4 regions of the Phyllobacterium sp. SB3 genome follow, and region 4 is predicted to be linked to each of the others. Evidence: riboswitches for the same ligand, from Rfam matches in the RefSeq annotation. Region 4 holds a riboswitch; each other region holds the start of a gene.
The links. A riboswitch is a leader RNA that binds a small molecule or an ion and turns the genes downstream of it on or off. The one in region 4 is predicted to bind cobalamin.
Positions count from the first base shown of each region.

Region 1: linked by a shared signal. The riboswitch ahead of ABKW30_RS01175 (TonB-dependent receptor) and the one ahead of ABKW30_RS26050 (ABC transporter ATP-binding protein) in region 4 are both predicted to bind cobalamin.
Region 2: linked by a shared signal. The riboswitch ahead of nrdH (glutaredoxin-like protein NrdH) and the one ahead of ABKW30_RS26050 (ABC transporter ATP-binding protein) in region 4 are both predicted to bind cobalamin.
Region 3: linked by a shared signal. The riboswitch ahead of ABKW30_RS14180 (CbtB domain-containing protein) and the one ahead of ABKW30_RS26050 (ABC transporter ATP-binding protein) in region 4 are both predicted to bind cobalamin.

Region 1 covers NZ_JBDYKI010000001.1:228,222-236,762, reverse strand. Annotated here, with positions in the region: gene ABKW30_RS01190 (hypothetical protein) at 14-277, shown strand; gene cobF (precorrin-6A synthase (deacetylating)) at 274-1,047, shown strand; cobalamin riboswitch at 1,120-1,337, shown strand; gene ABKW30_RS01180 (hypothetical protein) at 1,294-1,485, shown strand; gene ABKW30_RS01175 (TonB-dependent receptor) at 1,512-3,455, shown strand; gene ABKW30_RS01170 (ABC transporter substrate-binding protein) at 3,549-4,286, shown strand; gene ABKW30_RS01165 (iron ABC transporter permease) at 4,283-5,278, shown strand; gene ABKW30_RS01160 (ABC transporter ATP-binding protein) at 5,275-6,060, shown strand; gene ABKW30_RS01155 (hypothetical protein) at 6,053-7,087, shown strand; gene ABKW30_RS01150 (GAF domain-containing protein) at 7,153-8,124, shown strand; gene adh (aldehyde dehydrogenase) at 8,307-8,541, shown strand, end outside.
Region 2 covers NZ_JBDYKI010000002.1:394,295-402,835, forward strand. Annotated here, with positions in the region: gene metE (5-methyltetrahydropteroyltriglutamate--homocysteine S-methyltransferase) at 111-2,435, shown strand; gene nrdF (class 1b ribonucleoside-diphosphate reductase subunit beta) at 2,532-3,521, opposite strand; gene nrdE (class 1b ribonucleoside-diphosphate reductase subunit alpha) at 3,535-5,688, opposite strand; gene nrdI (class Ib ribonucleoside-diphosphate reductase assembly flavoprotein NrdI) at 5,658-6,071, opposite strand; gene nrdH (glutaredoxin-like protein NrdH) at 6,087-6,308, opposite strand; cobalamin riboswitch at 6,558-6,784, opposite strand; gene ABKW30_RS08390 (LysR family transcriptional regulator) at 6,918-7,802, opposite strand; gene ABKW30_RS08395 (zinc-dependent alcohol dehydrogenase family protein) at 7,906-8,541, shown strand, end outside.
Region 3 covers NZ_JBDYKI010000003.1:623,574-632,114, forward strand. Annotated here, with positions in the region: gene ABKW30_RS14175 (cobyric acid synthase) at 1-1,378, shown strand, start outside; cobalamin riboswitch at 1,436-1,671, shown strand; gene ABKW30_RS14180 (CbtB domain-containing protein) at 1,720-1,899, shown strand; gene ABKW30_RS14185 (CbtA family protein) at 2,026-2,751, shown strand; gene cobU (bifunctional adenosylcobinamide kinase/adenosylcobinamide-phosphate guanylyltransferase) at 2,751-3,275, shown strand; gene cobW (cobalamin biosynthesis protein CobW) at 3,280-4,332, shown strand; gene cobN (cobaltochelatase subunit CobN) at 4,344-8,075, shown strand; gene cobO (cob(I)yrinic acid a,c-diamide adenosyltransferase) at 8,102-8,541, shown strand, end outside.
Region 4 covers NZ_JBDYKI010000010.1:109,586-116,355, reverse strand. Annotated here, with positions in the region: gene ABKW30_RS26060 (iron ABC transporter permease) at 1-1,011, opposite strand, end outside; gene ABKW30_RS26055 (ABC transporter substrate-binding protein) at 1,012-1,959, opposite strand; gene ABKW30_RS26050 (ABC transporter ATP-binding protein) at 1,959-2,765, opposite strand; cobalamin riboswitch at 3,022-3,236, opposite strand; gene ABKW30_RS26045 (transglutaminase family protein) at 3,767-6,770, shown strand, end outside.

The DNA of each region.
Region 1 (8,541 bases), on a different contig from region 4:
ATCGGGGTTAAGCATGTCTCTCGGCGCCAGTACAAGCCAACACAACAATCCGCCTGCCGTGGATGCATCCAGTGCACCGGAAGATGTGTTCTTCGCATGGCTGCTGTCCCGCCCGCGGGGCGTCGATATCGTGGCTGCTGCGAGCAGCGAGGTCATCAAGCTTGAAGCCTATGCGGGCAAGTACGCAGGAGCGAAACGGCTGCATGATCTGTTTTGTGCGTTGATTGAAGAGAAGCAGGGACTGGCGGCGACGCCGGTTGCGCGTGCGGCCCAGTGAAACGCAAGGTGCTCATTATCGGGATTGGCGCTGGCAACCCGGATTACGTCACCATACAGGCTGTCAACGCTCTCAATCAGGTCGATGTGTTTTTCATTCCGGACAAGGGTGCGGAGAAGGAGCAATTGTCGCGCATTCGCCGTGAAATCTGTGAGCGGTTCATTACCGATCCCGATTATCGCATGGTGGATTTTGAAACGCCGATCCGCCAAAAGCCCTCATCCACCTATCGCGCGAGTGTCACCGATTGGCATGACAAGGTTGAGGCGACGTATGAACATCTTCTCATGGAGGAGCTGGGCGACGATGAATGCGGTGCTTTCCTCGTCTGGGGTGATCCATCGCTCTATGACAGTACGATCCGTATTCTCGACAGATTGAACGCCAAGGGCAATTTCGAACTCGAGTATGATGTCATTCCCGGCATTACCAGCATTCAGGCGCTGACGGCCAAGCACAAGGTCGTGCTCAATCGCATAGGCGAGTCGATCACCATCACGACAGGGCGAAAGCTGGCGGAAGGCTTTCCGAATAATTCGGAAAGCGTCGTGGTCATGCTCGACGGCGAGGGGGCTTTCAAGAATCTCCATGAGGATGTCGATATCTATTGGGGCGCCTATATCGGCACCGAGGATGAGATTCTCATGTCTGGCAAGCTACGCGAGGTCGTGGATGATATCGAGCGATTGCGCAATGTGGCCCGTGCTCAAAAGGGCTGGATCATGGATACCTATCTGCTCAAGAAGCCGTTTGAGGAAGTCGAAGAGTGAAAGGCGGATGTTCTGCCGCAGTCTATCCCGCCCTAAAATTGTATCGCGATTGACCGGTTCCTGCACAGTTGCTATCCAGAATATGGAACTGGTTCCGCAATTATATGCGGATTAAAAGGGAACACGGTGAGGATGACCCATTTCGGGGCCTAATCCGTGGCTGCCCCCGCAACTGTAACCGGGAAGCGGTCTTCCATATGCCACTGAAAGCGCAACGGCGCGATTGGGAAGGCGGAAGAGCTTGCAATGATCCGGAAGTCAGGAGACCTGCCAGATCCGGTCACCAAGCCTGAGCACGGGGTGTGTTCCGGCGCGGTCGCTATGAACGCGGTGACATTTGAAAAAGTGTTGCCGCTTGCAGGGCGATGGGTGATTGGCGTTCTTGTCCACACATCATTTTCCCCCGTTCGCGGTTCAGTCGCAATCGCCAGCCCGTAACATGCTGGCAAGCCGTGGGGGCGAACATGTTGAAGCAGGCAGGTCTTGTGGGGGCCGCATTCCTTATTCTGGGTGGCGCTGCAAAAGCGCAGGAGACGACCAGCGCGGATGGCTCCATCCAGCTTGATCCGATCTATATCGATCTTGGCCAGTCGAAAATCGAGGCGGAGAAATCGGGCCGCGCCTATACGGTCATAACCGGTGAGCAGCTTGAGCAAAACCAGACCCGTTACGTAGCGGATGCGTTACGGCAGGTTCCGGGCTTCGCTGTCTCACGAACAGGTTCCTATGGCGGCGTGACGCAGGTGCGTGTACGTGGTGCAGAGGGCAACCATCTGCTTGTGATGATTGACGGTATCGAAGCGAGTGAGACCGGCAATGGCGAGTTTGATTTCGGCAGTTTGCAGGTAGCGGATATCGATCATATCGAAGTTTTGCGCGGACCGCAGAGTGCATTCTGGGGATCGAATGCCTTGGCTGGTGTTGTCAATATCATCACCAAGGGCGGCTCGCGCGATGGTTTCAAGGTGAGCGGACGCACTGAGGCAGGCACGGACGGGACATGGCTGGGCAGTGTGCTTCTGCAGGGTGGCAAGGAGAATTACGACTTCTCGCTGTCGGGCGCATGGCGTCAGAATGACGGGTTCAATGTTTCCCGTTTCGGCTCGGAAAAGGATGGTGACCGTAACGGCACGATCAATGGCAAGTTCAAGATCGACCTGACGCCGGATGTCGTTCTTGACGGTACATTCCGTTACGTTAATCGCAAAAGTGATTATGATCGCGAGGGCGATTACGGCTCGCCTTTCCAAGGATTGCCCATCGATAGTGATAATCAGACATCAACTGAGGAATTGCTGGGCTCGCTGGGGATCACGTGGACCTCTCTTGACGGAGCGCTGGTTCAGAAGGCGCGTATCAAGGATGGAGATACCAAGCGCGAATACTTCAAGGATGGCGATTACGAATCCGGAAATGACGGCAACAGGTTCTCTGGTTCCTATCAGGCAAGCTATACGTTCGAAACGCCGTCCTTTGCCGAGGCGAAGCACACGCTGACAGCGGGTTATGAGGGTGAGCGTGAGACATTCCAGCAAAAAGCATCGAAGATTGACTCTTCCAGCTCATCGCAATTCGACAAACATGATCGCACGACGCATTCATTCGTGGGGGAGTACAGGGGCGAATTTTACGACCAGCTCTATTTGAATGCCGCTGTAAGGCATGATGGTAACGACCGTTTCAAGGATGCTTCGACCTACAGCATTGGCGCTGCCTGGAAAATTCCCGGATGGGGAACGCGTTTGCACAGTTCGGTCGGAACAGGTGTGACTAACCCGACATTTTATGAGCAGTTCGGCTTCTTTCCTTCCACCTATCTGGGCAATCCGGATTTAAAACCGGAAAAGAGCCTTGGTTGGGATATCGGTGTTGAGCAGAGCTTTTTTGATGATCGGCTTGTGTTGGACGTAACCTATTTCCACCAAAACCTTACCGACGAAATCGTCACGATATATGCGCCTGTGGCTACGCCAATTAACCAGAATGGCACGAGCCGCCGTCAGGGTGTTGAGGTGTCGGCGACCGTCAATTTGATGAACGGCTTTACCACGACAGCGACCTACACCTACACGGACGCAACCGACCCGGATGGCCGGGAAGAGGTGCGCCGTCCAAAGCATTCGGGTTCATTGAATGCGGCCTATACATTCTATGAAGATCGTGCCCGGGTTTTTGGCGAAGTTACATTCAATGGCAAGATGGAGGATGACGCATTTACCTCACCGGCTCCGAGCCGAGTTGGGTTGGATGAATATACGCTGGTCAATATTGGGGGCAGCTACAAGTTCAATGACAAGGTGGAAGCCTATGCAAGGATCGAAAACCTGTTTGATGAGAACTATGAAGAGGTGTTTGGGTTTAGCACACCGGGACGCACTGCCTTTGTGGGTCTCAAGGGAAGCTTCTAGATGATGCCATTCGGCAAATTACTTCTTTGCTTTTTCCTGTTAGCTGCCTTGGGCTCGTCAGCCCAAGCAGTGTCTCCAATAAAGGTTGTCTCGATGAACCTTTGCACGGATCAGCTTGCCATGCTGCTTGCGGATGAGGGCCAGCTCTATTCCGTCTCCTATCTTGCCGGGGACATGGGAGCTTCGGTGCTGGCCGAAAGAGCCAAGGCCTATGTGGTCAATCATGGGCTGGCGGAAGAGATTTTCCTGATGCAGCCGGACCTGATTATTGCCGGCAGCTACACGACACGGGCTACCGTAGACATGCTCAAGCGCCTTGGTTTTCGCGTTGAAGAGTTCGAGCCGGAATCATCATTCGATGACATACGATCAAATATTATCCGGATGGGTAAACTGTTGGGTCAGGAAGCCAAGGCACGGGAAATGATCCGTGTAATGGATGAGAGGCTTGCGCGAATCCGGGAAAGCTCGCAGGCAAAAGCCGGAGCGGCGCCGACAATAGCCCTCTATTACGCCAATCAGCTCACCTCCGGTAAAGGCACATTGGCGGACGATGTTGTCAGACATGCGGGTCTTGTAAATCTCGGCGAAAAACTTGGTATGCAAGGCACGCAGAAATTGCCGCTGGAGCAGCTTGTGATGGCCAAGCCAGATCTTGTTGCAGCACACAATGCCTATCCCACTCCGGCTCTTGCTTATGAGGCTCAGGTACATCCGGCATTCCGGGCGACACTGAACGGCAAGCATCCGATTGATATTCCGGACAAGTACTGGATTTGCGGCGGGCCATTTACGGTTGACGCCGTGCAACTTCTGGCGGAACAGCGATGAAAGACCGCTACTGGCTACTCCTTGTCTGCCTGGTATTGCTGACGCTTGTGTTATTCACGCTGTCTTTGCTGACTGGCCCGGCCTCGCTGGCCATGTCGGAAAGCCTGAATGCATTGTTGTCGGGACGGGGTGATGCGATTGTTCTCGTCATGCGCGAAATTCGCCTGCCACGCGCTTTACTTGGATTGATGATCGGAGCGTCGCTCGGACTTTCGGGCGCGGTACTGCAAGGCTATCTGCGTAACCCGCTGGCTGAACCGGGCTTGCTCGGCATCAGCGCGTCCGCATCACTTGGGGCGGTTATCGCGATCTATACGGGATTGTCTCTGCTGTTTCCGCTGGCCCTGCCGCTTATGGCGTTGGCCGGTGCCGTCGTCGCGGTACTTATCGTCCAGTTGCTGGCTGGCAGGGGCGCCAGCGTGCTCACCATCATCCTCGCAGGTGTTGCGGTATCGAGCCTTGCCGGTGCCATGACATCGCTGGCGCTCAATCTCTCGCCCAATCCATTCGCGGCGATGGAGATTGTCTACTGGATGCTCGGATCGCTTACGGACCGTTCTATGCTGCATGTGCAGCTTGCCGCGCCATTCATTATTATAGGCTGGGTATTTCTGTTCAGCCTCGGACGTTCGCTCGATGCTTTGACGTTGGGATCGGACGCGGCGGCAAGCATGGGCGTCAGCATCAGGCGGGTGCAGTGGCTGGCCATCCTTGGAACGGCAGCTGCAGTCGGTGCCTCGACGGCGGTGTCCGGTGCCATCGGCTTTGTCGGGCTGATCGTCCCGCATCTGTTACGTCCGCTTGTCGGATCGCAGCCATCAAAGCTGCTTCCGGTAAGCGCATTGGGCGGGGCGTCGATGATTCTTGCAGCGGATATACTTGTGCGGGTTATTGCGCCAGGCCGTGATCTCAAGCTCGGCGTACTCACGGCAATTGTCGGTGCTCCCTTCTTTCTCTGGCTGGTATTCCGGACACGGAGGGCAGCGATATGAGTTTGCTCCGCGTTTCCCGTCTGGACGTATCGCTGGGTTCCAAAAAGGTTCTGAACGGCATTGAACTTGAGGCGACCAGTGGCGAGTTCATTGGTTTGATCGGGCCGAATGGTGCCGGCAAATCGACACTGCTGAAAAGCATTCTCGGACTTGTCCCGTCCAGTGGCGAGATCCTGCTTGATGGGAAAGCCTCCGGGCAATTGAGCGCAGTGCAACGCGCAAGAATTGCCGCTTATCTGCCGCAGGATCGCGAGATCGGGTGGGCCATCTCCGTGGAGCGGCTGGTCATGCTTGGCCGCATGCCGCACAAAAGCGCTTTCGCCGCTACCGACGCGAAGGACGCCCTCATAGCCGAAGAGGCAATACGGCGCATGGATATCGAAGCGTTTCGGAATCGCTCCGCATTAGAGCTATCCGGAGGCGAGAAGGCGCGGGTGCTGATCGCCCGGGCGTTGGCCCAGCAAGCGCCGCTGCTCCTTGCGGACGAACCCACAGCAGGTCTCGATCCGGCTCATCAAATCGGGCTTATGCAGTCATTCGCCGGCCTTGCGGAAGACGGATCGACGGTGATCGCATCCACACACGATCTTGCCCTTGCCGCCCGCTGGTGCACAAGGCTTGTGCTTCTTCATGGCGGCCGGATCTTGGCCGATGGTGAACCCGCTAACGTTCTGACGAGAGAAAATTTGCGCCGGGTCTTCGGCGTTGAAGTCTACCTCGAAACCACGCAGCAGGGACTGATTGTCCAGCCCGTGGCGATGACAGGAGAGAATAATGGATAATCTGCGCGCAGTTTTGACAAAGCATCTGGGGGTCTGGCAATCAAGCTGGAGCATGGGCACGTTTGGGGCGATTGCAGAGTTTCATCAGGACAAGGGTGAGCAGCCTATCATTTCGGATGTACGCAGCATGACGCGGGCAACACGCCGTGGAGCTGTTGAGCTGGACCCGAAGATGGTCGGCAATATCGTGCCTGTAGCCTATGAAGTGCCAAGCCCCCGCGCGCATAGGTGGACGCAGGCCGTTGCGCTTTGTCTGCCGGAAAGACAGGCGCGCCGCGCTGCCCGGCCCGTGCTCACCGAGCTTGGCCCTGACGACAATGCCATTCGGGGTATTGATCGCATGGGCATTCTTTTTGACATGGGGCTTTCATTGCCCCAGTGCGATTTCTGCATTCGTACGACAGACCCAAAGCTTCTGGCTGAGCTGCGGGCGAATGCCGGTAGGTCATTGTTCGAGCCGGACAATCCTGTCATGCACACGATCTTCCAGACGCACCCGCATCGGGTTGCGCTGACAAATATCGGCCGCGTCGAGGTCTACCAAAAGATAGGCGGACCGGACACAGGCGGCGTTTCGCCTGCCGGGCCCCATACCCACGTCCTGCCCAAACTCCTGAAAACCGGGCGAACCCATTCGGCCAATACACCAATCCCTGATCATCTGATGCCATGCGGGTTTTTACATCCGGGCAATCCGGTTATTGGGCCGCTTGGCGAGGATACAAAGTTCGATTGGGCGCTTCATGCACAATTCGAACGCATGTTTTTCAGCTATGGACCGGAGGAGGCTGTGGCAGTCAAGAAAAGGCTGATTGCGGCCCTCAATGAAGAATTGCCCTGCGAGAACTTTGAAAAGCCATCAAGCCGGGCAGAGCGTGCCGCTTTGCGTGTCGGTCTGCGGCAGCAATTGGCATTTGCATCCGTGCAGAGCGATCATGAGCGTGTGGAGCGCATCAAAAGCTGGCAGACAATCTTCGACCGCGAAAGCACCGCAATTGAGACGGATGATGATACGCCCGGTCACTGACAAATAGGTTACTTGACGCAGGCGAGAACAGGCGTCACCCTATGCGTGGACTTCGGGAGGAGACCATGGGTACGCTTCATGATGGCCTACACGCCGAGCATATTCAATCTGCACTGACGGGTGATGCCGCGGCGCAGTCCGCGCTGGTTGCATCCTGGGGGCGCTCTATGCGCCTGTATGGCCTGAAGCCGGATGAAGGCACCCCGCCTGATATTCTCACCGAACAGGAATTGCGCGAGGCGCGTGAGCATCTCGGTTCGTTGATAGAGACGGCGGAAACAACGCTTGACCGGCTTTACTCAGCTGTGGGCGGCGCTGGCTGCTGCGTTCTGCTGGCAGACAAGAACGGTGTTCCGGTGGATCGCCGCGGCTATGAGGGTGATGATGCGACCTTCTGCAAGGCCGGGCTTTGGACTGGTGCTGTCTGGAGCGAGGAAAGTGAAGGTACGAACGGCATCGGTACCGCGCTTGCCGAACAGCGTGCCCTGACAATTCATAGGGATCAGCATTTCCGCAGCCGCAATACGGCTTTGTCCTGTACAGTTGCACCGATCTTCGATCATCGCGGGCGGCTTATGGCAGCGATCGATGTATCGTCAGCACGTTCGGATCTGACGGAGGGCTTCGTCAAACTGATTGCCATGGCCGTAGTCGATGCTGCGCGGCGTGTCGAGGCCGAGAATTTCCGGCTGGCTTTTCCAAAGGCCCGCATCGTTGTGGCGCAAAGTGCGGATCTGGGTAATGACCGCGCGTTGAATGCCCTCATTGCCGTTGATGAAGACGACCTGGTTGTCGGTGCATCGCGTTCGGCGCGGTCACTGCTTGGGCTTACGGACGAAAGCCTTAGCAACCCATTGCCTGCTGCAAATCTGCTTGGGCAGGATACCGATGCGGAGCGAGGCTTTGCTGCGGCAGAGCGCAGTGTGATCCAACGTGTGTTGCGCAAGGCGGATGGCAATATTTCGATTGCCGCGAATATGATGGCCATGAGCCGCGCAACATTGCATCGTAAACTGAAACGGCTTGGCCTTAACTGAGTTTCTGACGTTTCCTGTCTCAATATTGCGACAAATCCTAAACCTGATTTCAGTGATGGGGATGACACATTCCCGTCGAAGCGCAATGCTGTCTGCATGCCGCGAGGAGGCGGTATGAAAATTGTGCAGGCGTTTGCCGTTGGCTTCTAAGCCGGAACGTCGTGCTTCAGGGAGGAATTTCAATGAACAAGGTAGAATTCAACCGAACCGTCAAACCCAACTTCAAAAAACGCTACGGCAATTTCATCGGCGGGAAATTCGTCGAGCCGAATGCCGGGCGTTATTTTGAGAATACATCGCCGGTCAATGGCCAGGTACTATGCGAGATCGCCCGTTCCGATGCCAGCGATGTCGAGGCCGCACTGGATGCTGCTCACGCAGCAAAGGATGCATGGGGCCGGACAAGTGCTGCTGAAC
Region 2 (8,541 bases), on a different contig from region 4:
GTGTGTCGCAGCAAATGACCGTAGTCGAGCGGTCTATCCCTGCACGCGTCCGCTTGCCCACGCCCCTAACTTATGTCGGGGTTAAAGTTATGTCTGAATCTAAAATTGCTATCGCCACTCTCGGTGTGCCGCGCATCGGCCGGCGACGAGAGCTAAAGTTTGCTCTTGAATCGTATTGGTCCGGCAAATCTTCCGCAACTGAGCTTCTTGCCACTGCAAAAGAGCTGCGCGCTGCCAGTTGGACCGAACAACGCGATCGCGGAATCACCAGGATTCCATCAAACGATTTCTCGCTATACGACCACGTCCTCGATACCGCCATCATGGTCGGTGCGATCCCCGCCGCCTATGGTTGGAAAGGCGGAGAGGTATCTTTGGAGACTTACTTTGCAATGGCTCGCGGCAGCCAGGGACATGCTGCAAATGATTGTGGTCATGCGGGCCACGAGCATGATCACGGGCATGGTGTCACAGCTTTGGAAATGACCAAATGGTTCGACACCAACTATCACTATATGGTGCCGGAACTCGCCGACGATCAAACATTCGTCCTGTCCTCGACGAAGGTTATTGATCATTTCCTCGAAGCTAAGGCCTTGGGCATTCAAACACGTCCAGTCATTCTTGGCCCAGTCACGTTCCTCAAGCTAGCCAAGTCCCATGAAGAAGGCTTCGATCCTATTGCGCTGCTTCAGAAGCTTCTGCCTGTCTATGAAGAACTCCTGCGTAAATTGGCACATGCAGGCGCTGATTGGGTACAAATCGATGAGCCTGCTCTGGTACTCGATCTGGTCCCGAACGAGCGTTACGCATTCAAGTTCGCCTACGACAAACTGACCGCAGCTGCCCCTGAACTGAAAATCCTGCTGGCCACCTACTTCGGTGCACTCGCTGATAACCTGGATACGGCTGTTGCTTTGCCGGTACATGGTTTGCACATCGATTTGGTGCGTGCTCCTGAACAGCTCGGCGATATTGTCGCCAAGGCGAGAAAGGATCAGGTACTGTCACTCGGCGTTATTGACGGCCGAAACATCTGGCGTTCAGATCTCAGCGCTATAGTAGATCGTGTGGAAAAACTCGTTACGGAACGCGGCGCGCATCTTGTAGAAATCGCCCCCTCCTGTTCGCTCCTGCATGTGCCGATAGATCTGGAACTGGAAACAAAACTTGAGAGCGACCTGAAAAGCTGGCTTGCATTTTCCACGCAGAAAATGGATGAACTCTCCATCCTTGGCCGCGCTTTATCCGAAGGAAAAGGCGCTGTTGCAACCGAGTTAAAAACAGCGACAGATGCCATCGCATCGCGCCGTGCATCGCCCAAGGTTCATGATCCGCTGGTTGAAGGCCGCATCGCGGGGATCGGTGACGCCCTGAAAAAGCGCAAAAGCTTGTTCTGGCAACGCCAAAAACTTCAGGGCGACAAGCTGGGCCTACCGGCATTCCCGACCACAACCATCGGTTCTTTCCCGCAGACGCCGGAAGTCCGCAAGGCTCGCTCATCACATGCCAAGGGTGAGATCACTTATATTGAGTATGAAGGTTTTCTTCGACAGGAGACCGAAGCTGCCATCCGCTGGCAGGAAGAGATCGGCCTTGATGTGCTTGTTCACGGCGAATTCGAGCGCAATGACATGGTTCAATATTTCGGTGAACAACTCTCAGGATTTGCCTTCACTCAACACGCCTGGGTGCAAAGCTATGGTTCCCGCTATGTGCGTCCACCCATCATCTTCGGTGACGTCTCCCGCCCACGCCCGATGACAGTGGGTTGGTGGAAATATGCGCAGTCCCTGACAGACAAGCCCGTCAAAGGCATGCTTACGGGCCCGGTGACAATCCTCAACTGGTCCTTTGTCCGCGATGATCTTCCTCGCTCCGCAACATGCCGTCAGATCGCGCTCGCTATCCGTGACGAAGTCACTGACCTGGAAAAGGCTGGCGCGGCAATGATCCAGATTGATGAAGCGGCGCTTAGAGAAGGCCTGCCGCTTCGCAAAGCTGACTGGAAAACCTATCTCGATTGGGCCGTGGAAAGCTTCCGCTTGTGCTCAACTGGTGTCGCCGATGAAACGCAGATCCACACCCATATGTGTTACTCCGAGTTCAACGATATCATCGACGCCATCGCTGCAATGGACGCAGACGTGATTTCCATCGAAACCTCACGCTCGAAGATGGAACTTCTGGACGCCTTCAAAACCTACAAATATCCGAACGAGATCGGGCCTGGCGTTTACGACATCCATTCACCGCGAGTGCCGGAAGTTGCTGAGATGACCGAACTCTTGGCGCTGGCACGCAAGCGGCTGACCGACGGACAGCTTTGGGTCAATCCAGATTGTGGCCTAAAAACCCGCAAGTGGGAAGAAGTACGCCCAGCGCTTGTTAATATGGTTTCAGCAGCAAAAGAACTGCGAGCTTTGGCCGTTTAAAATAATGGGAGCCGTCGATTTTCGGCGGCTCCTCTCTTGGATCATCTTCGCACACCGTCTTGGCGTCACGCCATTGATAATTTGGTCTGCGCGATTCTAAAAATCCCAATCTTCATCCTCTGTGGCAATCGCTTTGCCGATAACATAGGAGGAGCCGGAACCTGAAAAGAAGTCATGGTTTTCGTCAGCGTTCGGAGACAGGGCCGACAGGATCGCCGGATTTACCTTGCAGGCTTCAGCAGGAAACAGCGCTTCGTAACCGAGGTTCATCAATGCCTTGTTGGCATTGTAGTGAAGAAACTTCTTCACGTCCTCGGTCAGGTTGACACCATCATAAAGTGTCTCGGTGTATTTCGCTTCATTGTCATAAAGCTCAAGCAGGAGGTCGAAGGCAAAATCCTTGATCTCACTGCGACGTTCTTCACTGAGACGCTCCAGACCTCGCTGGAACTTGTAGCCAATGTAATAACCATGCACGGCCTCGTCGCGGATGATAAGGCGGATCATGTCAGCTGTATTGGTCAGCTTGGCGCGACTTGACCAGAACATCGGCAGATAGAACCCGGAATAGAACAGGAAGCTTTCAAGAAACACGCTGGCGATCTTGCGCTTGAGCGGATCAGGATTTCGGTACTGTTCAAGGATCAGCGCTGACTTTTTCTGCAGATGCTCGTTCTCCTCCGACCAGCGATAGGCATCGTCCACATCGGGCGTCGAGCACAATGTCGAGAAAATCGATGAGTACGATCGAGCATGTACGGCCTCCATGAAGGAGATATTGGAATAAACCGCTTCCTCATGCGGAGTGATCGAATCTTCCATCAGCTTTGGAGCGCCGATACTTGTCTGAATCGTATCGAGCAGTGTCAGTCCCGTGAAAACACGAATAGTAAGCTGCTGCTCTTCAGGTTTCAGTGCCGCCCATGACGGAATATCATTCGATAGCGGCACCTTTTCGGGCAACCAGAAATTACCAGTCAGCCGGTTCCAGACCTCCAGATCCTTGTCATCCTCAATGCGGTTCCAATTGATGGCACGCACCGGCGCGGGAAGCTTCAGAGTCTTATTTTTGACTTGGATGTTCATTTGTTTTCTCTAATCAAAGCGTGCAGGATACGCAGCCCTGCACTTCCGTGCCGGAAAGGGCCATTTGGCGAAGGCGGATGTAGTAGATTGTCTTGATGCCCTTCTTCCAAGCGTAGATTTGCGCCTTGTTGATATCGCGCGTTGTCGCGGTGTCGCGGAAGAACAATGTAAGCGATAGGCCTTGATCCACGTGCTGCGTAGCTGCGGCGTAGGTGTCGATTATCTTCTCCGGGCCGATCTCATAAGCATCCTGATAGTAGTCGAGATTATCATTGGTCAGGAATGCAGCCGGGTAATAAACGCGGCCAATCTTGCCTTCCTTGCGGATTTCGATCTTGGAAACGATCGGGTGGATCGAAGAAGTCGAGTGGTTGATATAGGAGATTGATCCTGTCGGCGGAACCGCCTGCAGATTCTGGTTGTAAAGACCCGATGTCATCACTGCCTGCTTGAGGGCCACCCAATCTTCTTGCGTTGGAATTGCTATACCGGCTGTTTCAAACAGCTCCCGCACACGCTCCGTGGCTGGCAGCCATTCCTGTTCCGTATATTTGTCGAAGTATTCACCAGATGCGTACTTCGAATTCTCAAAGCCTTTGAAGCTCTGACCTCGTTCGACAGCCAACCGATTTGATGCGTGGACGGCATGATACGTCACGGTATAAAAATAGATGTTGGTAAAATCGATACCCTCTTCGGAGCCGTAATAGATACGTTCCCGCGCGAGATACCCGTGCAGGTTCATCTGGCCAAGGCCGATAGCATGGCTGTCATCGTTACCCTTCTCGACCGAAGGCACTGAAGAGATATGGCTCATGTCCGAGACAGCGCTGAGCGAACGTATTGCTGTCTCAATGGTCTTGCCAAAATCGGAAGAATCCATCGCTGCGGCGATGTTCAGCGAACCGAGATTGCAGGAGATATCTTTCCCCATGTGATTGTAGGACAGGTCGGCATTATACTCGCTGGCCTCACTGACCTGAAGGATTTCGGAGCATAAATTGCTCATGGTGATGCGTCCCGCAATCGGGTTGGCGCGGTTCACCGTGTCTTCAAACATGATGTAGGGATAACCACTCTCGAACTGTATCTCGGCCAGAACCTGGAAGAAGTCGCGAGCCTTGATCTTCTTCTTGCGGATACGCGAATCCGCCACCATCTCACGGTACTTTTCGGTCACCGATATTTCAGTAAAGGCAATTCCATAAACGCGTTCTACGTCATAGGGCGAGAACAGATACATATCTTCATTGTTTTTCGCCAACTCGAACGTGATGTCCGGCACCACAACACCAAGCGACAATGTCTTAATACGAATCTTCTCATCTGCATTTTCACGCTTGGTATCAAGAAAACGCATGATATCGGGATGATGTGCATTCAGATAGACGGCACCAGCACCTTGCCGAGCGCCAAGCTGGTTGGCATAGGAGAAGCTGTCTTCCAGCAGTTTCATGACTGGAATGATGCCCGATGATTGGTTTTCAATCTGCTTGATCGGTGCTCCGGCTTCACGGATATTGGTAAGCGACAAGGCCACACCGCCTCCGCGCTTGGAGAGCTGCAACGCTGAGTTGATGCCCCGCGCAATCGATTCCATGTTGTCCTCAACCCTGAGCAGGAAGCATGAAACGAGTTCACCGCGCTGCTTTTTGCCTGCATTGAGGAACGTTGGTGTCGCCGGCTGGAAGCGTCCGGAAATGATCTCGTCAACCATATCGCGCGCCAGAGCCTCATTGCCTTGCGCCAGCGTCAGCGCCACCATGCAGATGCGGTCTTCGTAACGCTCAAGATAGCGTTTCCCGTCAAAAGTCTTCAGTGTGTAGCTGGTATAATATTTGAAAGCGCCCAGAAAAGTCGGGAACCGGAATTTCTTTTCGTAGGCATAATCGAACAGGTCGCGCACGTAATTGAAAGAATACTGATCAAGAATCTCGCGCTCGTAATAGCCTTCGGTCACCAGATAATCGAGCTTCTCCCGCAGATTGTGGAAGAACACCGTGTTCTGGTTCACATGCTGCAGGAAGTACTGCTTCGCCGCCATGCGATCCTGATCCAACTGGATCTTTCCCTCCTCATCATAGAGGTTCAACATTGCGTTGAGCGCGTGATAGTCCAGTACTGTTTCGGCGGCTTTCACTGGCCGTTCGAGAGTGAGGGTGTCCAAAATCGTTCCAATCCATGTTTAACGTTAGCGACATCCTGCTCCGTGCCGATAAGCTCGAACCTATAAAGATAAGGTACCTGGCATTTAGCGGAGATGATGTCGCCGGCGATCCCGAAGGTCTCTCCGAAGTTGCTGTTACCCGCGGCGATGACGCCGCGGAGGTGTGAACGGTTTCCCGCTTCATTAAGGAAGCGAATTACCTGTTTTGGAACGGCACCCTTGCCGCCGTCGCCGCTATAGGTCGGCACGATCAGAATATAGGGGGAATTTACTTGCAGCTCTTCGCGGGCACTAACTGGTATGCGCTGCGAGGCGAAGCCCAGCTTGGAGACGAAACGGTGGGTATTTTCCGATCTGCTGGAAAAGTAAACGATCCCACCCATAATCCCTTATCCTTGCTAAGCGAGTGTACTGATCATATCCGGGCGGAAACCAGCCCAATGCTGTTCACCAGCAATCACAACCGGCACCTGACGATAACCAAGGCTTTGAACCAGTTCGAAGGCATCCGGATCACTTGAAACATCGATAACGTCATACTCAACACCGTGACGATCCAAGGCGCGAGTGGTTGCGGTGCACTGAACGCAGGCCGGCTTGCTGTAAACGATAATGCTCATGATTTCCTCGTATGGTTTGCAGTCATGGGAACAGGCTCCGGCAAGCGCATCGCCGGACTAATTGGTCAGAAAAATTCGTTTGAAAATGTCAAACCGTAGATGGCTTCAGGCGGACTAATCTCGCTCAATACACTGAAAAGATTGCTCATGGATCTTACCCGTCGCCTGTTTGTGGAGAGGTTCTGGGGGAAGCGGCACGTGTAGGCTAATCACCGACATCATGTTCGCGACCATCCCGGCGCCCCGCCGGTGGAATCGTTAGATCAAGGCAGGTCTCCTGGCTTGCGGATCATCGCGCTCATTCTTGTCTTCCCGAGGCTCTTCAGCTCCAGTGACATTATCGAACAAGAGCTAGCCGCTTACAGTTGCGGGGGCAGCTCCGGCATTGCAGCACTCTTAGAGAGTGCCCCTCACCGTATTCCCGTCTTAGCTTCCCATCCTCACGAATCGGAAGAACCTTGAACACTATATATAGTAGACGAGGTTAAAATTGCGTCAACAGCTAGTTCGCTTAAAGTCGCAAATCCTGTGCGTGAGATTATCGTGACTGTGGATATCGGGCATATCCGCACAGCGAATCACAAACATCCTGAATAGCTAATGAAAGGACTACATCATCTTTGGAAGCGCAGTAGCCAACGCATCCACAGCAATTCGCACTTTTAACGACAAGTGAGGCGTTTGCAACCACATCGCATAGCAGTCGTAAGGTAAACCGGGCTGATCGGATAGTAATTGAACAAGCACGCCCTCTTGAAGACGTCCCCGCACCAACCAGCTTGGAAGCCAGGCCAACCCCATCCCGCTGGTTGCGGCATCAGCAATGGCATCGAGATCGTCAAGACGTATGCGGTTGATCGGTATCACCGTTTGACCGCCCGGAAACAACCATGGCCGTATTCCACCGGACCGGCGATAGATGATGCCCTGATGTCGACCAATATCCTGTACATGTTCGGGCCTGCCATGCCTTTCAAGGTATGACGGCGAAGCGCAAACGATCATATGTTGACGCGCGACACGGCGTGCGATGATACCTGCCTTATCTTCAGGATCACCAGTTCTGATTGCCAGATCAAAACCGTTTTCCGCCAGATCGGAGAAGCCATCGCTATAGGATAAATCCAGTTCCAATGTGGGATACTTTTGCGCAAGTTCCAGCAAGACAGGGGTTACACAGCGACGGCCAAAATGCACTGGCATTGTGACCCGCAATTTCCCGCGAGGTTCGACGAGCTGATCTGCGGCAAGAGCATCCGTTGCATCCACTTCGGCAAGAACCGTGCGGCAGCTTTCATAATAAGCATGTCCGAAATCCGTTAGGCTCTGGCGGCGGGTGGTACGGTTGAGAAGGCGTAAGCCGAGCCGTTCTTCCAGAAAACGGATATGTTTGCCCACCATTGGACCTGATAGGCCCAATTCATCCGCCGCAGCGGCAAAAGAGCCTAAATCTACCGATTTGACAAACACCGTCATGCTCAGAAGGCGATCCATATTCAAAACTCTTAGTTTCTACTGCATTATTTCTTAGCATATTTATCACCGATCTAACGGCTTTTATACCCTATTCAGTTCAAATAATTTGGAGTTTAGCTTGATGGTTCGTGTAGTCCGTTTTCATGAATTTGGTGGTCCCGACGTTCTTCGTATTGAGAACGTAGATTTTCCCGCACCGGGCGAAGGCGAAGTACGCATTCGCGTTAAGGCGCTGGGGCTTAATCGCGCTGAAGCTCTGCTACGCACAGGGAAATATATTGAGACCCCACCATTGCCCTCAGGATTAGGGCTGGAGGCAGCTGGCATTGTGGACATGATAGGCGAAGGCGTGGATGGCTTCGCGCCCGGTGATGTCGTCAGCGTTGTTCCGCCTGTTTCGATGGTTCGCTGGCCCGCTTACGGGGAAGTTGCAACCTTTCCTGCAAGATTGCTTGTCAAACACCCGCCATCACTTGGATGGGTAGAGGCTGCTGCGCTTTGGATGCAATATCTTACTGCCTATGGTGCTTTGATCGATGTTGCCAAGCTACGTAAGGGTGACTTCGTAGGCATTACTGCCGCATCCAGCAGTGTTGGCCTTGCAGCGATTCAGATTGCAAACATGGTGGGCGCTACCTCAATTGCAGTCACGCGTACATCCGGAAAAACGCATGCTTTGCTTGAGCATGGCGCAAGCTATGTCATTGCCTCGGAAGAAGAGGATTTGGAGGTTCGCCTTAAAGAGATTGCAAGACCA
Region 3 (8,541 bases), on a different contig from region 4:
TAATCGCAACTTGAGGGTTGTACCTTTCAAGCCACAAAATATGTCAAATAATGCAGCCGTTAGTGACGATGGCGGTGAAATTGGCCGAGCTCAATGGTTGCAGGCTCTAGCGTCTGGTGTGCCGTCGTCTGTTCACATGAATCCTGTTTTATTGAAACCTCAATCAGAAACAGGCAGCCAAATCATCGTGCAAGGCAAAGTCTGGGGTGAAGCCAAGGGTCGAGACTATCAAAAACTCAAAGTCCAATTGCTCAATGCGGTCATGGAGTCATGGGATATTGTGCGCGCTGACGCTGATATAGTCATCGTAGAAGGTGCCGGTTCACCTGCAGAGATCAATCTGCGGGCGGGTGATATCGCCAATATGGGGTTTGCGATTAAAGCAAATGTGCCAGTTGTTCTTGTAGGCGATATAGATCGAGGCGGTGTGATCGCTTCAATCGTTGGCACACACACGATTCTCTCTCCGGAAGATCGCAGTATGATCTCTGGTTTTCTCATCAACAAGTTTCGAGGCGACGTGTCGTTGTTCGATGAGGGTTTGAAGGCCATTACGCAATTTACAGGCTGGCAATCCTTCGGTGTTGTTCCTTGGTTGAAGGATGCGTCACGTCTTCCAGCGGAAGATTCAGTCGTACTGGACCGGCTGGTTGAAGGACAAGGGCGGGCACTAAAAATTGCAATACCTGTACTTGATCGTATTGCGAATTTTGACGATTTCGATCCGCTTTTGGCCGAGCCGCAGGTTGATGTTGTCATGGTCAAAAGCGGTGAAAAATTGCCTGCTGACGCAGGGCTGGTCATCATTCCCGGCTCCAAATCAACGATTGGAGATTTGCAGCGGTTTCGCGAAAATGGCTGGGATCGTGATCTTGATCTGCACAGGCGTCGTGGCGGCCATATTGTCGGTATCTGCGGGGGATACCAGATGCTTGGCAAAACCGTCTCTGACCCTCAAGGAATCGAAGGAAATGTTAGAAGAATCGAAGGCTTGGGTTATCTCGATATCGATACGATAATGGAGCCGGAAAAGACCGTACGTAATGTCCAAGCACATTCGTTGCAGTTCGATTTGCCTTTGAATGGTTATGAGATTCATCTTGGCCGGACAGATGGCCCGGATTGCATTCGTCCGGCGGTGAATATTAATGGCGTAGCCGATGGTGCAATATCCGCTGACGGCAAAGTTTTTGGCACTTACATGCACGGTCTGTTCAACACCGACGGGTTCCGGGCCGCATTTTTGCAGTCCATGGGAATCTCTGCCAGTACGGTCAATTATCATGCGGGGGTAGATGCGGCGCTTGATGCCATTGCAGCGCAGCTGGAGTCTGTTCTGGACATTGAGGCACTGTTTGCACTTAAACATGCGCGCTGACGTGGCCAGCGTTGAAGGTGTCGCAGATTCGTTTGACTTTTCTGGCGCTTGGTGAATAACGTTGAGTAGATGATTGGTTCCCGAATTGGCCAAAGGCTAAGGGATCAAAAGGGAATGCGACGGTCGTACCCATCAGGGCGATCCTACCGCAGCCGACCCCGCGACTGTAGAGCGGTTAGGATGAATGCCAATGCTGGAGGCGAAAGCCGAAGGCGGTCACTGGGAAACCGGGAAGGCGGCATTTATCTGGCGATCCGCGAGCCAGGAGACCTGCCAGTCATAGGGTAATAGTGCCCAAAACCGAAGGGGATTGTCCCTTCTGGCCCTGCACGGAGGTTGTTATGGCTACCACTCGTACTTCAAATACGATTTCTCTCCCGCTCGCATCCCGTTTGACGACTGCTGTGGTTTCATTGCTGCTCGGCGTATTCATTATTTATGGCGTTGGTCTTTCGCATTCCGAAACGCTGCACGACACTGCGCACGACACCCGCCATTCATATGGATTTCCCTGCCACTGAGTCTTCAATTAGCTGAGTGATTGAATCAGCTAAAGGGTCTTATGCATTGAAAAATTGTAGTTTGTTTGGTCCGGGGCCTGTTCAGGTGCCCGGCGTCTCGCTTTTAGAGATTGGGGGAGCTAATCCATGTTGGTAAAGTATCTTTTGGCTACGATTGTAGCCGGTCTGTTTGCAGGTATTCTTTTGACACCGGCAATGTATGTAAAAAATGTGCCGCTTATTCTGCATGCTGAGGAGTATGAAAATGCTGGCGGGGAAGGTCATTCTCATGATGCTCCAGCCGCTACCACAGAAAGCGCTCCAGCAGCGGTAGCAGCGCACGAGCACGAGGAAGAAGCAGGCCCTGAACTGCCATTTGGCCGTTTTGGTAACACATTGCTGATTAACCTCGTTGCTGGAGCAGGGTTTGCGTTGATTACCGGTGCAGCAGCACTTTTTCTTGGCCGTCGCATCACACTACAAAACGGCATCTATTGGGGGCTTGCCGGTTTTTTCATCTTCAATTTCGCACCAGCATTTAGCCTCGCACCGGAATTGCCAGCGATGCCGGCAGCAGATTTGGCCACACGCCAAGCATGGTGGTTGATAACGGTGGTTCTAACGGCCAGCGGTGTTTACTTGATCGTTCTTCGCGAGCAAGTATGGGCAAGAATCCTGGGTGTTGTGCTGATCGTCGCTCCACATGTTTATGGTGCGCCAGAGGCTGGAGATTTGACTTCGGCTGTTCCTCCAACACTTGCTTCGGAATTTGCAGTTTCAACCCTCACAACCAATCTCTTCTTCTGGGTTGTGCTCGGAACTGCGCTGGGTTGGGCAATCCAGAATTATGCCTCATCGGAGCTTGACGCCTGATGCATGTGCTGGAACGCGGAGTCACCTTTATTCTTGGAGGCGCGCGTTCCGGTAAATCCTCCTTTGCGGAAGGCTTGGTAGAAGCGTCCAAACTGGATGCGATCTATCTTGCCACAGGCAGGGCATGGGATGATGAAATGTCGACGCGTATCGCACATCACAAGGCGCGGCGGGGATCTCAATGGGTAACAGTTGAAGAGCCAATAGATCTGGCGGCGAAGTTGAAGAGTTTGGCAGGCAGTGAAAAAGCGGTTCTCGTTGACTGCCTGACATTATGGCTGACCAATCTGATGATTGCCGAACGGGACATTGATATCGAAGTGGCGCGCCTCACAAATATGCTGAGTAATCTTTCCGGAGCCGTAATATTGGTTTCCAACGAAGTCGGACTCGGAATTGTACCGGAAAATCGCATGGCGCGTGAATTTCGCGATCATGCAGGCCGGTTGCATCAAGCCGTGGCAACTGCTGCGGCAACAGTCTATTTCGTGGCAGCAGGACTGCCACTCAAAATGAAGGGATAACAAAATGCAGGGTCACAAGATTCCGGCAACAGTCATCACTGGCTTTCTCGGTTCGGGCAAGACGACGATGATCCGCAACCTGCTCGAAAATGCCAATGGAAAGCGCATTGCGCTGATCATCAACGAATTTGGTGATCTTGGCGTCGATGGCAATCTGCTCAAAGGCTGTGGTATCGAAGCCTGCCGCGATGAAGATATGATCGAACTGAACAATGGATGCATCTGCTGCACGGTGGCCGATGATTTTATCCCGACCATGACCAAGCTTCTGGACCGGCCTGAACGCTTCGACCACATTGTCATCGAGACGTCCGGTCTTGCGTTACCTCAGCCACTTGTCGCAGCGTTCAACTGGCCGGAAATCAAGACACAGGTTACCGTCGACGGTGTGGTGACAGTTATTGATGCTGCTGCTGTTTCGGAAGGCCGTTTTGCTGATGATCATGACAAGGTCGACGCTCAGCGCGAGCAGGATGAGTCGCTTGATCACGAAAGCCCGCTTGAGGAATTGTTCGAGGACCAAATACGCGCTGCCGATCTCGTCGTTCTGAATAAAACCGACCTTATTGACGATGCACAGCTTGCTGGCGTTAAAAGTGATGTGCAAAGTCGCTCGTCACGCTCGCTCAACATGGTTTCGGCAAGTTTTGGTAAACTCAGCAATGAACTTTTGCTTGGCCTCGGTATCGGAACCGAGGAAGATATTGCCAACCGGAAATCTCATCATGAGATGGAGCATGAGGCAGGTGAAGAGCATGATCACGACGAGTTTGAGAGCTTTGTCGTTGGTCTGGGTCCTATCACCGAGCCAAAATCGTTTGTCGAGAAGCTGAAGCGTGTGATCGTTGATCATGACATCCTGCGGCTCAAAGGTTTTGTCGATGTACCCGGAAAACCAATGCGACTTGTAGTTCAAGCTGTCGGCTCGCGCATCGAGCACTATTTTGACCGAAGCTGGAATCCGGGTGAAGAACGCCAGACACGGCTGGTTGTGATTGGTCTGCATGATATAGATTCTACAGCAATTACATCTGCTGTTAATGCTGCTGCTGCCTGATCGGAAATTGAATGCATCTCCTGCTTGCCCAAAAAGGCACGATCGCTGAAGGTACTGAGGCTATCGACCTCGGCCAGACGCCAGGAGATGTGTTGTTTCTTTCTGCTGCGGACACCGAGCTTGCAAGTTTGGGTATGGCTCAACGGCGAGCTACAAATGGCATGTCGTTGCGTCTGGCTAATATGATGGCTCTTGCTCATCCCATGTCGGTTGACGCCTATGTTGAGCGGACAGCGCAGCACTCCAAGCTCATAGTTGTCAGGATCATCGGTGGCGAGAGCTACTGGCCCTATGGGCTCGAGGCTCTCCACGCCTGTGCAGTCAATCATAAAGTTCGGCTGGCAGTGCTGCCTGGCGATGACAAACCTGATCCCGGCCTTGATCGATTTTCTACCATCTCGCGTCAAGACCGTGACGCCCTCTGGCATTATTTGCTGGAAGGGGGGGCACAAAACGCTCAACGCTTTCTTGACTATTGCGCGGCAATGATTAGCGGCGGAGATAAACCGCAAGACGCTGCTCCATTACTGAAGTCCGGTCTTTGGTGGCCGGGAAGCTCTGCTCCTTCTTTGAATGAATTGCGATCCAGATGGGCGGTGGATGCACCGATTGTTGCTATCTGCTTTTACAGAGCTTTAGTTCAAAGCGGGCAAATGCAGCCGGTAGAAGCACTAATCGATGCGCTGAAGGCGAAGGGTCTTAATCCTTTACCTGTTTTTGTCTCCAGTCTGAAAGATCCAGTTTCAGTCGCGACACTGACAAATATTTTTAGCGAAGCCGCGCCTGCAGTTGTCTTGAATGCAACCGGATTTGCAGTTTCAGTGCCAGGTGCATCCCGCAAGGCTACTGTCCTTGAGCACGATGGAGCAATGGTCCTTCAGGTTGTCTTTTCCGGATCAAGCGTCGATCAGTGGCGCAGTTCCGATCAGGGTCTTTCAGCACGCGATCTCGCAATGAATGTAGCGCTGCCGGAAATCGATGGCCGCGTGTTGTCCCGGGCAGTGTCATTCAAATCAGCGCGTCATTACGATGAAGCGGTTCAGGCGAATATCGTTACGCATGAACCGTTAGCCGACCGGGTTGAGTTCGTTGCGGCGTTGGCCGCAAATTGGGCGCGACTTCGCTGCGCGAATCCCGAGAAACGCTTGATTGCTTTGATCATGGCTAACTATCCAAATCGCGATGGCCGGCTTGGTAACGGTGTCGGTTTGGATACGCCAGCTGCCACATGGCAAATACTCCAAAGATTGCGGGAGCAGGGTTACTCGGTTGCAGATGTTCCTGCCGATGGCGGCACCCTGATCAATTATCTGATGGCGGGGCCAACCAATGCTGCTGATGATGGTCGCGAAGTGCGCGAAACAATTTCCCTGAGTCATTACAAAGACTTCTTTGAAAAACTTCCGCAGTCGATTCAGTCGGCGGTAATGGAACGCTGGGGGTTACCCGAAGCTGATCCGTATTTCATGGAAGGTGATAACGCTTTTGCATTGCCGTTGGCTAGGTTTGGCGAAACACTTGTCGGTATTCAACCCGCTCGCGGCTATAACATTGATCCTAAAGAGACGTATCATTCGCCTGATCTTGTACCGCCCCACGGATATTTCGCGTTCTACGCCTTCTTGCGAAATGTTTATGGAGCGTATGCCATTATTCATGTGGGAAAACATGGAAACCTCGAATGGCTGCCCGGTAAATCTCTTGCCCTGTCAGAGGTGTGCTATCCTGAAGCCGTACTGGGGCCGATTCCTCATATCTATCCTTTTATTGTCAATGATCCGGGCGAGGGCACACAGGCAAAGCGCCGCTCATCGGCTGTTATAATTGATCACCTGACGCCGCCACTGACGCGCGCCGAAAGCTACGGCCCATTGAAGGACCTCGAAGCGCTGGTTGATGAATATTACGAAGCATCGGGCGTTGACCCACGCCGCTTGGTTCGCCTCAAGGTGCAAATACTTGATCTGGTCCGTGACATAGGTCTCGATAGCGATGCAGGTATCCACGATCACGATACGGATGACCTCGCTTTGCAAAAACTTGATGCCTACCTTTGCGATCTGAAGGAAATGCAGATTCGTGACGGATTGCATATTTTCGGCCAGTCCCCATCGGGGCGGTTACTGACTGACCTGGTCGTGGCGTTGGCACGTGTGCCGCGTGGCTCAGGGCATGGATCTGACCAAAGCCTGCAGCGCGCCATTGCGAATGATCTTGAGCTTGATGGCTTTGATCCACTTGATTGTGAAATGGCCGTGCCATGGAATGGCTTGCGTCCGGAAATCCTTGAGACTGTTTCCGACGAACCTTGGCGCATTGCTGGCGACGCGGTGGAACGTATCGAGATACTTGCTGCAAAGCTCGTCGCAGGCGAAACAGAATGTCCTGAGAACTGGATTGCTACCATGGCAGTCATGAAAGGCATTCGCGACAATCTGCATCCTGCTGTTTCCGCATGCGGTGACGCGGAGATGAATGCGCTGCTGACCGCACTGGATGGGCGCTTTGTGGCACCGGGACCATCCGGTGCACCGACGCGAGGGCGCCCGGACGTCTTGCCAACCGGGCGTAACTTTTTCTCGATCGATACGCGCGCTGTACCAACACCGGCAGCGTGGGAGCTTGGCCAAAGGTCTGCTGAGCTTTTAATCCGGCGCTATACACAAGATCACGGCGAATGGCCGACGTCGTTTGGTCTTACCGCTTGGGGCACCTCGAACATGCGGACTGGCGGCGATGATATAGCACAGGCATTGGCGCTTATCGGAGCAAAGCCTGTGTGGGACATGGCATCCCGGCGTGTTACCGGATATGAAATTATCCCGATCGCTATGCTTGGCCGTCCGCGCGTCGATGTAACTTTGCGTATCTCCGGTTTCTTCCGCGATGCATTCCCCGACCAGATTGCGTTGTTCGATACAGCCGTTCGAGCAGTTGGTGCTTTAAACGAAGACGAACACGATAATCCCATTGCAGCGCGTATGCGTCGGGAGCAGGCTCGGTTGATTGCGGAAGGTACTGACGAGAAGCTTGCCAAACAACGTGCTGGATTTCGTGTTTTTGGCTCAAAGCCCGGAGCATATGGTGCGGGATTGCAAGCGCTCATGGATGAGAATGATTGGGCCAAACGCGATGATCTGGCGGAGGCCTGGCTCGTCTGGGGCGGTTACGCTTATGGCGCTGGCGAAGAGGGGGTAGCGGAGCAGGGACTCCTTGAAGAGCGGTTGCGGACAGTAAATGCCGTTATCCAAAATCAGGATAATCGCGAGCATGATCTGCTCGATTCTGACGATTATTACCAGTTTGAAGGCGGGATGTCGGCAGCAGTCGAGTTTCTGTCAGGCGAGCGGCCATCAATCTACCACAATGATCATTCCCGCCCAGAAAAACCGATCATCCGTACTCTTGAAGAAGAAATAGCGCGAACTGTACGCGGGCGTGTAACCAATCCAAAGTGGATCGCCGGTGTTATGCGACATGGCTATAAAGGTGCTTTCGAAATGGCTGCTACAGTCGATTATCTGTTTGCCTTCGCAGCCACAACTGGTGCAGTGGGGAACCACCATTTTGAAGCGGTTTATCAGGCATTTCTCGTGGATGATGGTGTGCGGGCTTTTCTCGCTGAAAAAAATCCCAATGCCTTGCGCGATATCGCCGAGAAACTGGAAGCTGCGGTTGATCGCGGGTTTTGGTCGCCACGATCCAATTCGGCGCGATTTGAACTGAGCAAGCTTGCAGCTTGAGAATATGATTCGGAAGGGGACGCCAAATGGCTGAAAAATCACAAAAATTGCAGAATTTGACCGAAGAAGAGATCAACGAGCGTCACGCTGACAAAATGCGTAAAAAGAAGGCTGTGCGCGACAAGATACAAGCCACAAAAACCGACGAAAAAGGTTTGGTGATCGTCAATACCGGTAAAGGAAAAGGTAAGTCGACGGCCGGTTTCGGTGTTGTTTTCCGCGCACTGGGGCATGGCATGAAGATTGGCGTCGTCCAATTCGTTAAAGGGTCTTGGGATACCGGTGAGCGTTGGGTTCTCGAAAAATTTCCTGAGCAGGTGACAATCTCGGCCATGGGTGAGGGTTTTACCTGGGAAACGCAGGATCGTGCCCGCGACATAGCAATGGCGCGCGACGCGTGGGAACAGGCCAAGTCGTTAATTCTTGACGATGAGACAGAACTTGTTCTTTGCGATGAGCTGAACAT
Region 4 (6,770 bases):
TCCCTTGCGCAGCAGGAGCGTCACCACAAAGAATGCACCGATTGAACTTGTAACGACGCCGATGGGCAATTCCTGCGGAGCAAGCAGCAGTCTTGCGGTAAGATCGCTCAGCAGGAGCAGTATGGCTCCGAACAGTGTGCAGGTTACAATCAGTCCTGAGTGAAGCTGGCCGGAAAAGCGGCGGGCAATATGCGGGATCATCAGGCCGACAAAGCCGATGACACCTGAGACCGAAACGAAAATCGCCGTTGAAAAAGCGCAGACGATAAAAACGATATTGCGCGTGCGATTGACGCGTACTCCAAGGCTCTCGGCAGTGTTTTCGCCAGCCAGAAACGCATCGAGATTGCGGTGATTGTAAAGCGCGAAGATGAGGATCGAAGCAAGCCCGATCAGCGCCAGTGGCAGATTATCCCAGCGCGCCAGCCCTAAACCGCCAAGTGTCCAGAACAGTACCGAATGAGCCGCGCGCTGATCACCGGAAAAAACCATATAGTTGGCTAGTGCCGTGAAGATAAAGGATACTGCAAGGCCAGCGAGGATCATGCGTTCCGGGCCTTGACCCTGTACACGCCGCACCAGCAGCAGGACGATAATAGCGGCGAGCATACCGCCGCTGAAAGCTGCTACAGGCAGGGTCCACACGCCAAACCGGTCCCCGAAAATGCTGATGACTGAAACGGCGCCAGCCGCTGCACCGGAAGAAAGGCCGAACAGAAATGGATCGGCGAGATCGTTGCGTGTGACTGTCTGCAGCATTGCGCCGATGATACCAAGCCCCGCACCGACACACAGGCCGAGAATAGCACGTGGCAGGCGCAGGTCGACGATGATCCGTTCAATGGGCACTGTCGTAGTCAGATCGCTCAGGCCCGAGAAGTGTGCCAACGCATTGATGACATCGCCAAGTGCGATGAAAGTTGATCCATAGGCAATCGAAAGCAATGCAAGCACGATGACCAGCACCGTACTTGCTGCAAGTGTCAGCTTTGTTCGTATCGGGAGATGCACTCAGAATGCTTCCGGATGCATTGCCTTGGCGATTTTCGCGATGGCTTCGATATTTGCCGGTCCGGGTGTGATTTCGGCATACCGCAGGGCAACAAAGCGCTCATTCTTCACGGCATCGGTTTCCTTCATCGCCGGATGGCTTTTCAGGAAGTCGAGGAGCTTATTGTACCCGGCATCGTCCTGATAATCGAGCAGCACGAGGAATTCCGGATTGCGCGCTGCGACAGTTTCCCAGGAGGTGGTAGCCCAATTTGATTCCAGATCATCCATGATGTTGACGCCGCCAGCTTCGCTGATCAGCGCGGTGGGGATAGCGAACTTGCCCGCAGTGAATGGCTTGTCTTCACCGGAATCATAAAGGAATACACGGGTTCCGCTATTGGCACCGACCTTCTGCTTGATCTCAGCCAGTTGGGCCTTCCAGCCGGAAACTAGCTTATCAGCTTCAGCTTCCTTGCCGAAAATCTTGCCCAACTTTTCCATGTCATCATAGAGCAAATCCATGGTAGCGGCAGGGCGGTTTTTGTCGATGTGAACGCAGCTTTCCGACAATTCCAGCGTCTTGATGCCGTAGGGAGCAAGTGTGTCGGGCGTAACTTCGCCGCCGACACGCATGCCATAGTTCCAGCCTGCAAAAAAGAAATCCGGCTGCACGGCAATAAGATTTTCAAGTGTCGGGTTCTTGGGTGCCAGTTCCGGTATGGAGCCCTGCTGTCTGATGAACGCATCGTCCAGCTTGTACCAGCCGGTGATGCCGGTCACGCCAACCATGAGTGGTTGCAGGCCAAGCGCAAAAGCCATTTCGCTCATATTAATATCGTTGACGACAACACGTTTGGGGGCGGCATCGAATGTCAATGATCTGCCGCAGCTATCGACCGTCACAGGAAGGGCGAAGGCTGGTGCCGACAGCATGGTCAATGCGAGGGCGAGAAAAGACTTTTTCATCAAATGCTCCGTGGATGAGGGTGGGTATCGTGATTTTGTTCGGGTGCTTCAAAGACCATGAGATCGCGCTGGCGCGAGGGATGCCGCAGGCGGAGCACGTCAAGATCGAAAACGTCACTGACAATGCGCGGGGTCAGCGTCTCATCCGGCGTGCCTGATGCTACCAGCTGTGTGCTATGCATGACGGCAACATGGGTTGCGAATGGCGCGACAAGCGGCAGATCGTGCAGGACAGCGATGGTTGTGACATTCAGACCTGCGACCAGCGATAAGAGTTCGCTGCGGGCTTTGGGGTCGAGGTGATTGGTAGGCTCATCGAGAAACAGGATGGCGGGCTGTTGACTGAGCGCCCGTGCCAATTGCATGCGTTGACGCTCACCGCCAGATAGCGAGCCCAGAGGACGGCGGCGAAAATGCGTGATCCTTGCGCGCTGCATCGAATCCTCGACGATTTCCCGGTCTGCCGCTTTGGTAAGCAAACCAAGATGCGGAATACGCCCGAGCGATACGTAATCCTCGACAAGCAGCTGCTGGTCTGGTGAGTCGGTCTGGCCGACGAAAGCAAACTGCCGGGCACGTTCTAGAGGTGTCATTTGGATGATATTCTTGCCGTTGAAGATGATCTCGCCGGAAGTTTGCCGCTGCAGCCCGGCCAGCATGCGCAGGAGGGTGGATTTGCCAGCGCCATTGGGCCCAATGATTGCGAGACGGGCACCACACCGGACGCTTATAGAAGCAGCATTGACGAGAACATGCGCGCCGGTTTGGTAGCTCACAGCTTTCGCATCAAGCTGGATGTGCGTCATGCCTGTACTCCGATGCCACAAAAATCGTTCGGTCTATTCAACATGGTTTTGCGATATAGTAATGTTATAACAATCGTCAATAACGATCGTGAAATTGGGGAGAGAATCTGGGCGGAAACGCAGACGTTGAGAACGTTCATACCTGTCCATCTGTGGAGGGTAGGGAACGCAGGCGATGATCGGCTTTATGTCAAAGCGTTCGGGACCGCAGCATGCGGACAGGTCATCGCATCGCTCCCGGCACACCCCGTCCGGTTCGAATTTCAATTATGATGGCAGGTCTCCTGGCTCGCGGGTCTCGGCGTTGCCTTGCCTTCCCGGCTTTGCGGCCAGTGGCATTGTCAGGCGTCGCTCACCGCTTACAGTTGCGGGGGCAGCCACGGTTTCGGTCCCTTTTGGGTACGCCTCACCGTGTTCTCTTTTCATCTCCGGCGTTGTCGAGCCGAAGAAACCATCGGTGATGATTACTAGAGGAACAAGATTGGAAATGAAATGGCACAAAAGAGATAGTGCTTGGAAAAATCGGAGGAAATGCTATCTTTGTAGCAGGAGTGAGAGGCAGGCTTTCGCCCGCCTCCCGTTTTCCTGGTGTTAATGAAATGAGACCCGGATAGTGAGTGTCCAGCTCGTCCGGGTCTTTTTCAGTTCCAGGGTGATGCTCAGCGATCTCCCTTTACTGCATTGGTTTCTCTGCGTGGTTCGACGGGGCTCACCATGAGGAAGGTGGTTTGACTGCATGTTAGTCGCCAACCTTCAAGGGTTAACTTCCTGCAATCAGCATACCTTCCTCATGGTGAGCTCCGTCGAACCACGCCGCAAGCCAGATGCAAATTATACTGGCTCTCGCTTAGAAATTATCAGCCCGTTTAAGGTGCAGAATCAGCACGTGCTAAAATAAATGGCAGAATAGGATTTTTAAACGTGAACAAGCGCGTGGAGTAGGCTAGGCTTCGCGCGTACTCTTTGGCGACATTGAATTTTATATTAAATTTCGGGGCGACATGGCAATACACGCAGCAGTCTATCATTTGACGCACTATAAATATGATCGCCCCATCATGCTCGGGCCGCAGATCATCCGCCTTCAACCCGCCCCACACTCCCGAACGAAGGTATTGAGCCATTCGCTGAAGGTCAGCCCGGCCAACCATTTCGTCAATTTGCAGCAGGACCCATATGGCAATTTCCTTGCGCGGTTTGTCTTTCCGGAACCTGTGACCGAGCTGAAGATCGAAGTCGATCTCGTTGCTGATATGACGGTATACAACCCGTTCGACTTTTTCGTTGAACCGGTCGCGGAAATCTGGCCTTTCACCTATCCGGAAGAAATACGCGACGATCTTTCCATTTATATGAAACCGGACCCGATTGGTCCGCTTCTGTCGGATTTTCTGGCGACGATTGACCGCTCCAGCACGAATACAGTCAATTTCGTCGTTGATCTGAACGCCCGTATCCAGCGCGAGATTGGCTATGTGATCCGTATGGAAACGGGTGTGCAGGAGCCGGAAACCACATTGAATGTCCGTACCGGTTCTTGTCGCGACTCCAGTTGGCTTCTGGTGCAGACATTGCGTCATCTTGGTTTGGCTGCGCGCTTTGTTTCCGGCTACCTCATTCAGTTGAAGCCCGATCTTGTGGCGATCGATGGTCCTGCCGGAACCACGACGGATTTCACCGATCTCCATGCCTGGTGCGAGGTTTATCTGCCGGGTGCAGGTTGGATAGGGCTTGACCCGACCTCGGGCCTTTTGACCGGCGAAAGCCATGTTCCATTGGCGACGACACCGCATTATCGCAATGCCGCGCCGATTTCGGGCATGGCCGAACCCGCCAATGTCGAATTCGGTTTCGACATGCGCGTGACGCGTGTTTCGGAGCACCCACGGATCACCAAGCCATTTTCAGACGAATCATGGGACGCGCTGGATGCTCTCGGCAACGAGGTTGATGCGCTGCTGAAAGAACGGGACGTGCGGCTGACCATGGGCGGCGAGCCGACATTCGTTTCCATCGATGATTTTGAATCCGGCGAGTGGAATACGGAAGCCGTTGGTCCGACAAAACGTGAAAAGGCCGACAAGCTTATCCGCCGTTTACGCGATCGTTTTGCACCGGGCGGATTTTTGCATTACGGACAGGGCAAATGGTATCCGGGTGAAAGCCTGCCGCGCTGGACATTCTCGCTTTACTGGCGCAAGGACGGCAAGCCGATCTGGGTTAATCCGGACCTTATCGCGGAAGAAAACAGCGAGGCAGACGTCAAACCGGAGGATGCGGGCAAGCTGCTGGTCGGGATGGCTGGTGAACTTGGCATTGAAGACGAAATGGTTACCGCGGCCTATGAGGACCCGGCGGAATGGATCGTCAAGGAAGGCAATCTTCCGGAGAATGTCGATCCTTCGAACTCCAAGTTGAAAGACCCGGAAGAGCGCAGCCGCATGGCACGCGTTTTCGAGCGCGGACTGACCGAGCCCACGGGGTTCGTACTTCCTGTGCAGCGCTGGAACAGTCAGGCCGCACAAGGTCCACGCTGGCGCAGTGAGAAATGGACGACACGGCGCGGCAAACTATTCCTTGTGCCGGGGGACTCACCCGTTGGTTATCGCCTGCCATTGGGCGCGCTGCCGCATGTGCCGCCTTCAGAGTTTCCATTTATTGTGCCGGTCGATCCCTCGGTCGAGCGGGGCCCATTGCCGGATTCACCAGCGCCAGCAGCGGTTGATGCGAGAGAGGCTTCACAAGCGGTTGCTTCGTTTACCGCCGCTGAAGGCAGCGCACAGGAGCGGGTGGAGCAGGAACTTGGCGAGATTGGCGGAGCAGTTCGGACGGCAATCTCTGTTGAACCGCGCGATGGCCGGTTAAGTGTATTCATGCCGCCGGTTGAGGCGCTTGAGGATTATCTTGAGCTGGTAGGCGCAGCGGAAGCTGCAGCCGCCAAACTCGGTCTGCCGGTACACATTGAGGGTTATGGTCCGCCGCAGGACCCGCGCATCAGTGTCATACGTGTTGCGCCAGATCCGGGCGTGATCGAAGTTAACATTCATCCAGCCTCGAACTGGCGTGAATGCGTTGCGACGACCGAGACGATCTATGAGGAGGCGCGGCAGACAAGGCTTGGTGCGGACAAATTCATGATCGATGGGCGGCATACCGGCACGGGTGGTGGCAACCACGTGGTGGTTGGTGGTGAAACACCCAATGACAGCCCGTTCCTGCGTCGTCCCGACCTTTTGAAGAGTCTGGTGTTGCATTGGCAGCGTCATCCTTCCTTGTCTTATCTGTTTTCGGGCATGTTTGTCGGCCCGACCAGCCAAGCGCCACGTTTTGACGAGGCGCGCCACGATAGTCTCTATGAACTCGAAATCGCCATGGCACAGGTGCCTTTGCCGGGGCATGGTACGCCGCCATTGCCGTGGCTGGTCGACCGGCTCTTCCGCAATCTGCTGGTGGATGTAACCGGCAATACGCATCGTTCCGAGATTTGCATCGACAAGTTGTTTTCGCCCGATGGCCCAACGGGGCGGCTTGGCCTTGTCGAGTTTCGCGGTTTCGAAATGCCGCCGAATGCCCGTATGAGTCTTGCGCAACAATTGCTGGTTCGGGCTTTGATTGCACGTTTCTGGAACAGCCCAATTGAAGGCAGTTTCGTGCGTTGGGGAACGACATTGCATGACCGGTTCATGCTGCCTGCTTTCGTCTGGGCGGATTTTCTCGATGTGCTCGCCGACCTGCGGCAAAACGGCTTTGATTTCCGGCCGGAATGGTTCGAAGCGCAGCTTGAGTTTCGCTTTCCATTCTGTGGGGAAATCGAGAATGAAGGCGTCAAACTCGAACTGCGGCAGGCATTGGAGCCATGGCATGTCATGGGTGAGCAGGGCGCTATCGGCGGTACAGTCCGCTTTGTCGATAGCTCCGTGGAGCGGCTGCAGATCAAGGTCGAAGGGTATAATGCAGCCCGTTACAGTGTCGCGTGCAATGGCCGCGAAGTGCCACTGAGAATGA